Regions from separate parts of the Terriglobus sp. YAF25 genome, predicted to be linked through region 1. Evidence: riboswitches for the same ligand, from Rfam matches in the RefSeq annotation. Region 1 holds a riboswitch; the other holds the start of a gene.
The links. Region 1 has a riboswitch for S-adenosylmethionine ahead of thrC (threonine synthase). Riboswitches for the same ligand answer to the same signal wherever they lie in the genome.
Positions count from the first base shown of each region.

Region 2: another riboswitch for S-adenosylmethionine. It lies ahead of AB4043_RS18545 (threonine aldolase family protein); the one in region 1 lies ahead of thrC (threonine synthase).

Region 1 is NZ_JBFRCY010000155.1:6,780-10,324, forward strand. Features, by position in the region: gene AB4043_RS08485 (pyridoxal phosphate-dependent aminotransferase) at 1-631, shown strand, start outside; gene AB4043_RS08490 (MoaD/ThiS family protein) at 876-1,157, opposite strand; gene thrC (threonine synthase) at 1,231-2,511, opposite strand; SAM riboswitch class I at 2,627-2,732, opposite strand; gene AB4043_RS08500 (peptidase M18) at 2,873-3,545, shown strand, end outside.
Region 2 is NZ_JBFRCY010000487.1:201-5,931, forward strand. Features, by position in the region: partial or broken gene AB4043_RS18540 (TIGR03435 family protein) at 1-204, shown strand, start outside; SAM-I-IV-variant riboswitch at 583-686, shown strand; gene AB4043_RS18545 (threonine aldolase family protein) at 737-1,777, shown strand; gene AB4043_RS18550 (DUF4184 family protein) at 1,810-2,568, shown strand; gene AB4043_RS18555 (PadR family transcriptional regulator) at 2,633-2,962, shown strand; partial or broken gene AB4043_RS18560 (hypothetical protein) at 3,065-3,121, shown strand; gene AB4043_RS18565 (ABC transporter permease) at 3,199-5,433, shown strand; partial or broken gene AB4043_RS18570 (2Fe-2S iron-sulfur cluster-binding protein) at 5,708-5,731, shown strand, end outside.

The DNA.
Region 1 (3,545 bases):
GGTCTTCACCCGCACGGAACTGGAAGCCCTGGCGACCATCGCGATCGATGCCGATCTCTTCGTCATCACCGACGAGATCTACGAATACTTCCTCTACGACGGTCACGAGCATATCTCCCCGGCGACACTGCCCGGCATGGCGGAGCGAACGATCACCATCGCCGGCTTCTCAAAGACCTTCTCTGTCACCGGCTGGCGTCTCGGCTACCTGCATGCCAGTAAGCGCTGGACCCCATCCATCGCCTACTTCCACGACCTGCTCTTTATCTCCGCTCCGGCGCCGCTGCAGCATGGTGTGGCCGCAGGCCTGTGCGACCTTCCCGACAGCTTCTACACCGAGATGCAGACCGAGTATGTCGCCAAGCGTGACAAGACGGTAGCCGCGCTTGCAGATGCAGGGCTCACGCCAACGGTCCCGCAGGGAGCGTACTACATCCTCGCCGATGTCACCCGCGTGGAGGGCTCCACCTCCAAGGAGAAGGCGCGCAACCTGCTCAAGCAGGTTGGCGTAGCTGCCGTGGCTGGTTCAGCATTCTTCCGTGCAGGCAAAGGAGAGAACCTGCTGCGCTTCTGCTACGCAAAGAAGGACGATGCGTTGGATGAGGCCTGCAGACGGCTTCGGTCGCTGTAGTGTAGTCTCTTCGCCTGTCATCCTGAGCGAATGCGAAGGACCCGCTTTCGCACCGCCACCAAACTACGACGCAAGCACATTCTCGTTGCCCCATTCTTTCGCGAAGCGCAAGGGTTGGATCCCCAACGAACTTCGTTCGCTCTATCGCGCTCCGCGCGACTGTTTCCTTATCCGTAGTCATCCTCAACAAAAGCAAAAGCCCGCCGGACGGCGGGCTTTCTTACTTCATGCAGAGAACGAATTCCTACACACACCCACCGGCGATAGACGGAATCAGCATAATCTCATCTCCGTCCTCAAAGGTATGCGTCTCGCCGCCCAGAAAGCGGATGTCCTCATCGTTCACGTAGACGTTGATGAACGGGCGCAGCTTGCCCTGCTCGTCCTTGATATGCGCTCCCAGCGCCGGGAACTTCACGCCCAGGTCGTCGACCAGGCCCGGCAGGTTGGTGGCAGCGGAATCAACCTTCTTCACGCCATCAGTGTGGCGGACAAAGGCAGTCGGCAAAAGTACTTTGATTGACATTTGAATCTTCCCTGCTCTTTCTGTTTCTCGTCCACCTGAGCCACAGCTCAGCGAACTGAGCCTTAGCTCAGCATTACTGAGCCACCAGCTCGGCCTCTTCCGCGGGCAAACCATCCAGCTCCCGTAGATAAGCGTCGAACTCGGCCAGCCGCGGCTTCACCGCGCGTCCGATGTCATAGCGGCCCTGCAGCACATCCGTCGTCTTCAAGCCGTTGCCCGTGATGCAGACCACCGTGGTCTCGTCCTTACCGATGCGGCCCTGTGCGAAGAGTTTCGCGGTCACCGCAGTGGTTACGCCGCCTGCCGTCTCCGTGAAGATACCTTCGGTCTCTGCCAGCTCCTGAATGCCGGCGACGACTTCGACGTCGGAGACATCTTCGCCCCACCCGCCGGTATCGCGGATTAGACGAGCCGCGTATGGGCCGTCCGCCGGGTTGCCGATCGCCAACGAACGGGCGATAGTGTTCGGTTTCTGCGGCTCGTGACGCTCAAGATTGTTCTTCACCGCGTGGGTAATCGGCGAGCAGCCCGTAGCCTGCGCTCCGAAGAACTTCACGTGCTTTGCCTCAACGATGCCGAGATACACCAGCTCGTCGAAGGCCTTCTTGATCTTGCGGATTAGCGAACCGCCGGCCATCGGCACCACGACGTTGTCGGGCAAACGCCAGCCGAGCTGCTCGGCGATCTCATAGCCCATCGTCTTCGAACCCTCAGCGTAGTAAGGCCGCAGGTTCACGTTGACGAAGCCCCAGCTGTACTGGTCGGCGATCAACGAGCACAGACGGTTAACATGGTCATAGTTGCCGTCAATGCGCACCAGCCGCGCGCCATAGATCAGCGTATTCAGAATCTTTGCCGGCTCAAGGTCCGCCGGAATCAGGATGCAGCTCTTCAAGCCCAGGCGGGCGGCCTGCGCTGCCACTGAGTTTGCCAGGTTACCGGTCGAGCTGGCGCCGACGGTGTCAAACCCGAAGTAGCGGGCATTGGCCAGCGCCACGGCGACGACACGGTCCTTAAAGCTCAGCGTCGGGAAGCAGACGGCATCGTTCTTCACGTAGATGTCGGAAGCGCCGAGACGCTTGCCCAGATTGTTGGCCTTGACCAGCGGGGTGAAGCCAACCGGGAGATCGGGCTGGAAGCCTTCAGGAATAGGAAGCAGCGCACGATAGCGCCAGATGCTTGCCGGCCCGGCAGCGATGGACTCCCGGGTCACGCTGCCCTTCACCACATCCAGGTCGTAAAAGACCTCAAGCGGCGAAAAGCACTCATCGCAGACAGAAAGCGGCTGGTTGCCATAGCTCTTGCCGCACTCTTTGCACTTCAGATCGTAGGGCGCACACGCACCGGAAGACATAGGGCCTTGCTCTCCATGTGGAGGAGGGCTTTACGTGTGACTGTCTCTCTGATTGGCGCTCTTAACTCAGGAACGAGGAGGCGCGGGGTGGGAACTTGCAACTTTCCTACTCCGAATCTCATGTTCCCTGTCGCCAGGAGAGAGTTGACACCGGTACGCCTTTGTTCTGTCCGGTTGTCGTGGTGTCACAGGGCTCGTCCCTCAACCACTCTTCATGAAATTCGCGCTTGCCCTTGCGGGCTAGCTTGAATGTATTGTTTGTACCACGCCATCCGCCTCCAGACAAGCCATGGCAGCAGTCAACGGCGGCTAAGTGCATTGAATTGCAGGAAAACCACCCTTTTCGGTTTATTCTTCCGCCATGGTGAAATTCCTGGTTCGCACCGTAGCCTTCGCGGCCATAGCCGCTGCTTTTGCGTCCGTGGCCACGCTTCCCCTCGCCGCGCAGGAGACCCCGTTGAACCCGGACGGCAAGGTCGCCGCCAAGTCCGCCTGGCTGACGCTTACGCCCCAGCAGAAGTCCGACGTCTTCGCTTTTGCCGCCCCCTACAAGGACTACCTGCGGCACGCCAAGAGCGCCGGCCTCTCGACGGCGGAGTTCCTTCGTCTGGCCAAAGCAGCAGGGTTCACCGAGTTCACGTCTCCCTCACAGATCAAGCCTGGCGCCAAGCTCATCTTCGACAATCGCGACCGCTCCGTCGTCTTTGCCGTCATCGGCTCCGACTCGGTAGAAACGGGCACACGCATCGTCGCGACTCATCAGGACTCTCCACACCTGAACCTGAAGTCTCGTCCGGTCGTCGGAGCTCCAGGCTCGGTTGCGCTACTGAAGACCACGCTCTACGGCGGCATCAAAAAGTACCAGTGGTCGAATCTTCCACTGGCACTGGTCGGCCGCATCGACGCCACAGATGGCCGGCACCTGCAGGTAAATATCGGCTTTGCTCCTGGCGATCCTGTCTTCGTGATCGCCGACGCCGCGCCTCACTCCGACTCATTGCTCCGCACACGCACCTACACCACCGTCCTCGCAG
Region 2 (5,731 bases), on a different contig from region 1:
CCGGCCTTTCGCGGCGGCATGGTTCTGGATAAGACAGGCCTCAACGGCTACTACGACTTCACGTTGCAATGGGAGGCCGGCGAGAACGCGGGTTCTTCGCTCATCACGGCACTCCGCGAGCAGTTGGGCCTGAAGCTTTCCTCAGAAAAGACCTCCGTCGATGTGCTGGTGATCGATCGCGCCGAGAAGCCAGCCGAGAACTAGAGTTCAGCTATCCTCAGGCCTGGGGCGTTGCCCAGGGCCGATATAGAACGCGCCTTCAGCGCTTAGAACAATGGCGCCCTTTTTGTTTGTCATTTCGTAGCGCAGCGAAGAAATCTGCTTCTCTCATTTTCTCTGCCGGGGTGCCCTCGCAACGCTAGAGCATTTTCCTGTAGGCGTAGAGTAGGGCTTCGGCATCTATGGGCGTTTTCCGCAATGAAAACGCCGCTGCGCTCTTCTTCCGGGATACCCAGCAACAGGAAAAATGCTCTAGGTGGGTAAGGAAGGCCGAAATTTTCTAACAAAACGCACATCGAATTTTGCTGATACGCCTAGGCGCGTCCTACAAATTGCTTCGAACCCAGACACCGTTTATCATCAGAACGACATCAAGAGTTGAGCTCACTGCTCAACGCCAACCTGCCCCGAGCAAGGTGGCGTCCCGTCTGGGAGATGTGGCCTGTCCGGCAACTTCGGGAAAAGCCGCACATCCGTGATTTCTTTTGATGGACCAGTAAGAAAGGGTTCGATACGCATGTGTGCACCAAAACAGCAGTTCGCCAGTGATAACTACGCCGGAATCTGTCCTGAGGCATGGGCCGCCATGGCCGAAGCCAATGTCGGACACGAAAGCGCCTATGGTGCAGACTCATGGACAGCACAGGCGGCGGATGCCTTCCGCACGCTCTTCAGCACCGACTGCGATGTCTTCTTCGCCTTCAATGGAACAGCCGCCAACTCCCTCGCGCTTGCAGCTCTGAGCCAGAGCTATCACAGCGTCATCTGCTCGGAGCTGGCGCACGTCGAGACCGACGAGTGTGGCGCGCCTGAGTTCTTCTCCAATGGCGCCAAACTTCTCGTCGCTCCCTCGTCGAATGGCAAGCTAACGCCCGATGCGATCCGTCTGATCGCATCTCGGCGCACCGACATTCACTATCCCAAGCCGCGCGTTGTCACCATCACCCAGCCGACCGAGACCGGCCTGGTCTACACCCTCGAAGAGATCCGCTCCATCGCAGACGCGTGCCGCGAGCTCGACCTGCGTCTCCACATGGATGGAGCGCGCTTTGCCAATGCCTGTGCGACGCTCAACTGCACGCCTGCCGCCATGACCTGGGAGGCCGGAGTGGACGTTCTCTGCTTCGGTGGAACTAAGAACGGCATGGCCGTCGGCGAAGCCGTGATCTTCTTCGATCGCACGCTCTCGCAGGACTTCGACTATCGCTGCAAACAGGCAGGCCARCTTGCCTCCAAGATGCGCTTCCTCGCTGCCCCCTGGGTCCGCATGCTCGAGGGCGGAGCCTGGCTGCACCGCGCGGCCCACGCCAACACCTGCGCCAGAACATTTGCGGAGAAGATCGCTGGTCTGCCCAACATCGAGCTCATGTTCCCGGTCGAGGCCAATGGCGTCTTCGTGAAGATGCCGCCGGCCATCGCCGAAGCACTGCGCGCCAGAGACTGGAAGTTCTATACCTTCATCGGCGGCGGCGCACGCTTCATGTTCGCGTGGGATACCTCGCTCGACTGCCTCGAATCGCTGGTCGAGGACTTCCGCGCCGTAAGTACTGCCCTTTGATCGAAGCATCCATTTGAGTAGATGATTCGACAATGCCATTTACTGCCGCGCATGCCGTCGCAGCTCTACCGTTCCGCAGGACGCGGCTGAACACAGCCGCGCTTGTGGTCGGCTGTCTGTCTCCGGATTTCGAGTATTTTCTCAGGCTCGTGCCGCGCGGCAGCTTTGGCCATACCCTGCCTGGAGCTTTGCTACTCGATCTCCCACTGTCTTTGGCCGTGCTGTGGCTTTTCCAGCAATATGTCGCGGATGCACTCATCGCCACAGCGCCTCGTCTATTCCCTCTCCGTCAGAACCCCATGGGGAAGATTTTTACGTCGAGTATCCCAACCTTCTTCGTCATGGTGCTCTCTATCCTGCTTGGGGCGGCTACTCATATCATCTGGGATGCCTTCACCCATCCAGGCTTTTGGCCCTACCGCCATCTCCCGTTATTGAAGTACAACCTGCAACTTCCGCTTGACGGCTTTATTGAGGTATTTAAACTCCTTCAATATGTCAGTACTGCGCTCGGGTTGTGCGTGCTCGCAGTGCTATGGCGCCGCTGGGTGTTTACCACTTCGCATCGGCAGACACCCGCAGTAAGACGTCCGCTTTTGTCGATGGCAGCTTTGGCGTGTGCAGGTGCGTTCATACGCGCGGAATATGGAACTGGCTTTCTTCATCGTTTCAGAGGCTTTAATGTCTTTGCCTCAGAGACTCTCGTTAGCTTCATAAGCCTGCTTTGGATCATGTTGACCTTTTATGGTGTGTGGCTGCATCGGCAGCTAGGGAGAACAAAAGCCCATTGACATAGTCTGCCTATGTCATCCATTCTTACTGCCATAGTTTGTCTATGGCAGTAAGGAGCATTCTGTGAAGCCCAACGACATTCCGCCCGGCTCCCTCTCCCTTCTGATCCTCAACACCCTTTCGCGCCATGGCGAGATGCATGGCTACGAGATAGCCGAGTCGATCCTGCATACTTCCGGCGATGTGTTGCAGGTGGAAGAGGGCTCCCTGTATCCGGCATTACAGCGGCTTCTGGTCCAGGGATGGGTCTCCGCCGAGTGGGGCACGACCGCCGGCAATCGCCGCGCGCGCTACTACCGGCTGACCGCCGCCGGCCGCAAACAGCTCGCCACTGAGCTTTCGCACTTTCACCGTATCTACGGCGCGATTACCGCCGTGCTGCAGCCTGCCTGATCGCACCTCCGCTTCGCCAAGGAGACCACCATGCGCCAGCTTCTCCGCCGCCTCAGCATGCTCTTCCATCGCTCCCGCTTTAATGCCGACCTCGAAGAGGAGATGCGTCTCCATCTTGAGCTGCGTGAGCAGCAGCAGGTCGCCACCGGCCTTGCCCCTGAACAGGCACATCGCGAAACCCGTCGGCGCTTTGGCAACAACACCGTTCTGCGCGAGCGGAGTTTCGCCGCCTGGGGATGGAGCTGGCTCGAGTCCTTTGCACAGGACACGCTATACGGTCTGCGCTCCATGCTGCGCTCCCCCGGGCTCACCTGCGTCGCTTTACTCTCGCTGGCTCTCGGCATTGGCGCGAACACCGCTATCTTCAGCTTTCTCGACGCCATCGTGTTGCGCTCGCTGCCCGTCAAAGCTCCAGGGCAGCTCTTCATCCTCTCGCCGTCATCAGCTATGCCTTCTGGCAGACCGCGCTTGCCGGAGCGCCCGATGTCCTCAACCACACTGTCAAATTCGCCGACACCACCTTCACCATCATCGGCGTCGCCCCTCCTGGCTTCTTCGGCATCACCGTCGGACATGCGCCCGACCTTTGGATACCGATGGCGATGATGAACTCGCTGCCTGCTCACTACAAGGGCTATAAAGACAACTTCTACCAGTCCAATCTCATCTTCGGCCGTCTGAAACCCGGAGTCACGCACGCGCAGGCCGAAGCCGAGATCAATGTCCTGTATCAACAGATCACTCGCGGCTTCCCCGATGCCAGGCTCAATAACTACAACCTGTCTCATCTACAAACGGCTCACGTTGCGATTACACCAATTGCAACCGGCATCTCCGGGCTGCGTCACCAGTTCTCCGACCCATTGAAGCTCCTGATGGGCGTCACCGCCCTGGTGCTGCTGATCGCCTGCGCCAATATCGCCAACCTTCTCCTGGCGCGTTCCACCGCACGTGCTCGCGAGTTCGCAGTACGCCAGGCGCTCGGAGCGCAGCGCCTGCGTCTCGTCCGCCAGCTCCTCACCGAAAGCGTGATCCTTGCACTAGCTGGAGGCCTGCTGGGGATCGCCTTCGCTGTCGTCGCCGACCGCATGCTGCTGCGCATGATCTCCGGCGGCCCTGACGCCGACCTTATCCCCATCGACGTTTCGCTTAACCTGCCATTGCTGGGCTTCTCGCTTGCCGTTACCGTTGGAACGGCCGTGCTCTTCGGCATCGTGCCGGCGTTGCGTGCCTCCCAAGGCGAGGTGACCGGAGCCCTCAAAGATGGCCGCAGCAGCGCCAACGTTGCAACGCGGAATGTCCTTGGCAAAGTGCTCATCATCGCGCAAGTCTCCATATCCTTCGTCCTGGCTGTCGCCTCCGTTCTCTTCCTGCGTAGCCTGGTTAACCTCACGCACGTCGACACCGGCTTCCCCCGCGACGGTGTAATGCTCGTCAACATGGATTCCTCGGTCCTCGGCCTGAAAGGCGAAGACCCACGCATGATCTCCATGTTTTCCCAGATCGAAGATCGCGTCGCCGCCATACCTGGGGTGCACGGCGCCGGTTTTGCTTCGTTCACCTTCCATCAAGGAAGCTGGAACACTTCACTCAATATTCCCGGAACCGCCTACAACGATGCGGTCAACATCAAACACAACGTCATTAGTAATGGCTACTTCAATACCATGCAGATCCCACTGCTCGCCGGCCGCACTTTTGGCCCGCAGGACACGGCAACCTCGCACAAGGTCATCATCCTCAGCGAGAGCATGGTGCGCGATCTCTTTCCCGCCGGCGTCAATCCGATCGGCCGTCACATCTACATCGGGAAAGATCCCGAGCCCAGAAACGATGTTGAGGTCGTCGGCGTGGTGAAAGACGTGAAATTCGGCAATCTGCAGGAGCATCGCCAGTACATCGACTACGTTCCCAATCCGCAGCATCCGTGGGGTTATGGCACGCTCGCCGTCCGCTACACCGGCGACTTCAATGCGGTCTCCAAAGATGTACAGAACACCATTCATTCCATAAACCGTACCCTCACCATCAACCGCGTTACTACGCTCGACCGCGTGATCGAACGCAGCATCACCAACCAGACTCTTGTTGCCCAGCTTTCAACCTTCTTCGCCCTGCTCGCCGTCTTTCTGTCCGCGATCGGCATCTACGGACTGATGAGCTATCTCGTCAGCCGACGCACCAATGAGATCGGCATCCGCATGGCTCTCGGCGCCGCCCGTTCCAGCGTCGGCTGGATGATCATGCGCGAGATCGTCCTGCTCGTTGTCTCCGGTATTGCCCTGGGAGGCGCGCTCACCCTGGCCACCAACCAGCTGCTGCAGAGCCTGCTCTACGGTCTGAAGCCAACCGAGCCACTCAGCCTGGTGCTGGCCATTGTTGCCCTGCTCGCCATCGCTCTGCCTGCAGCCTGGCTACCCGCCCGCCGCGCCTCCCGCGTCAGCCCCATGGAGGCGTTGCGCTATGAGTAAGCAGCATCGCCATTCATCGTTGCTGCACCCCGGAGAAATAGGCAAAAAAACGGCAGGATCGGGATACCGCTCTCTGCTTTTTCTGGCGTAGCCTCAATCGCTAGGAGACTTAGCGGCATCTATCCGGATGCAGCTCAAGGTTTTTTTCCGCGCACGTCGTCGGTGTTCAGAAGGGCTTCCATCGCAGAAGCTCTCGTCGACGCTGCTGTTCCCTCGGCGTCCAGCATACGTTCGCGGAATCCATCCAGACGATCGTTAGTCCAGGAGGCACACGATGGCAGAGCACACTGATGACGCA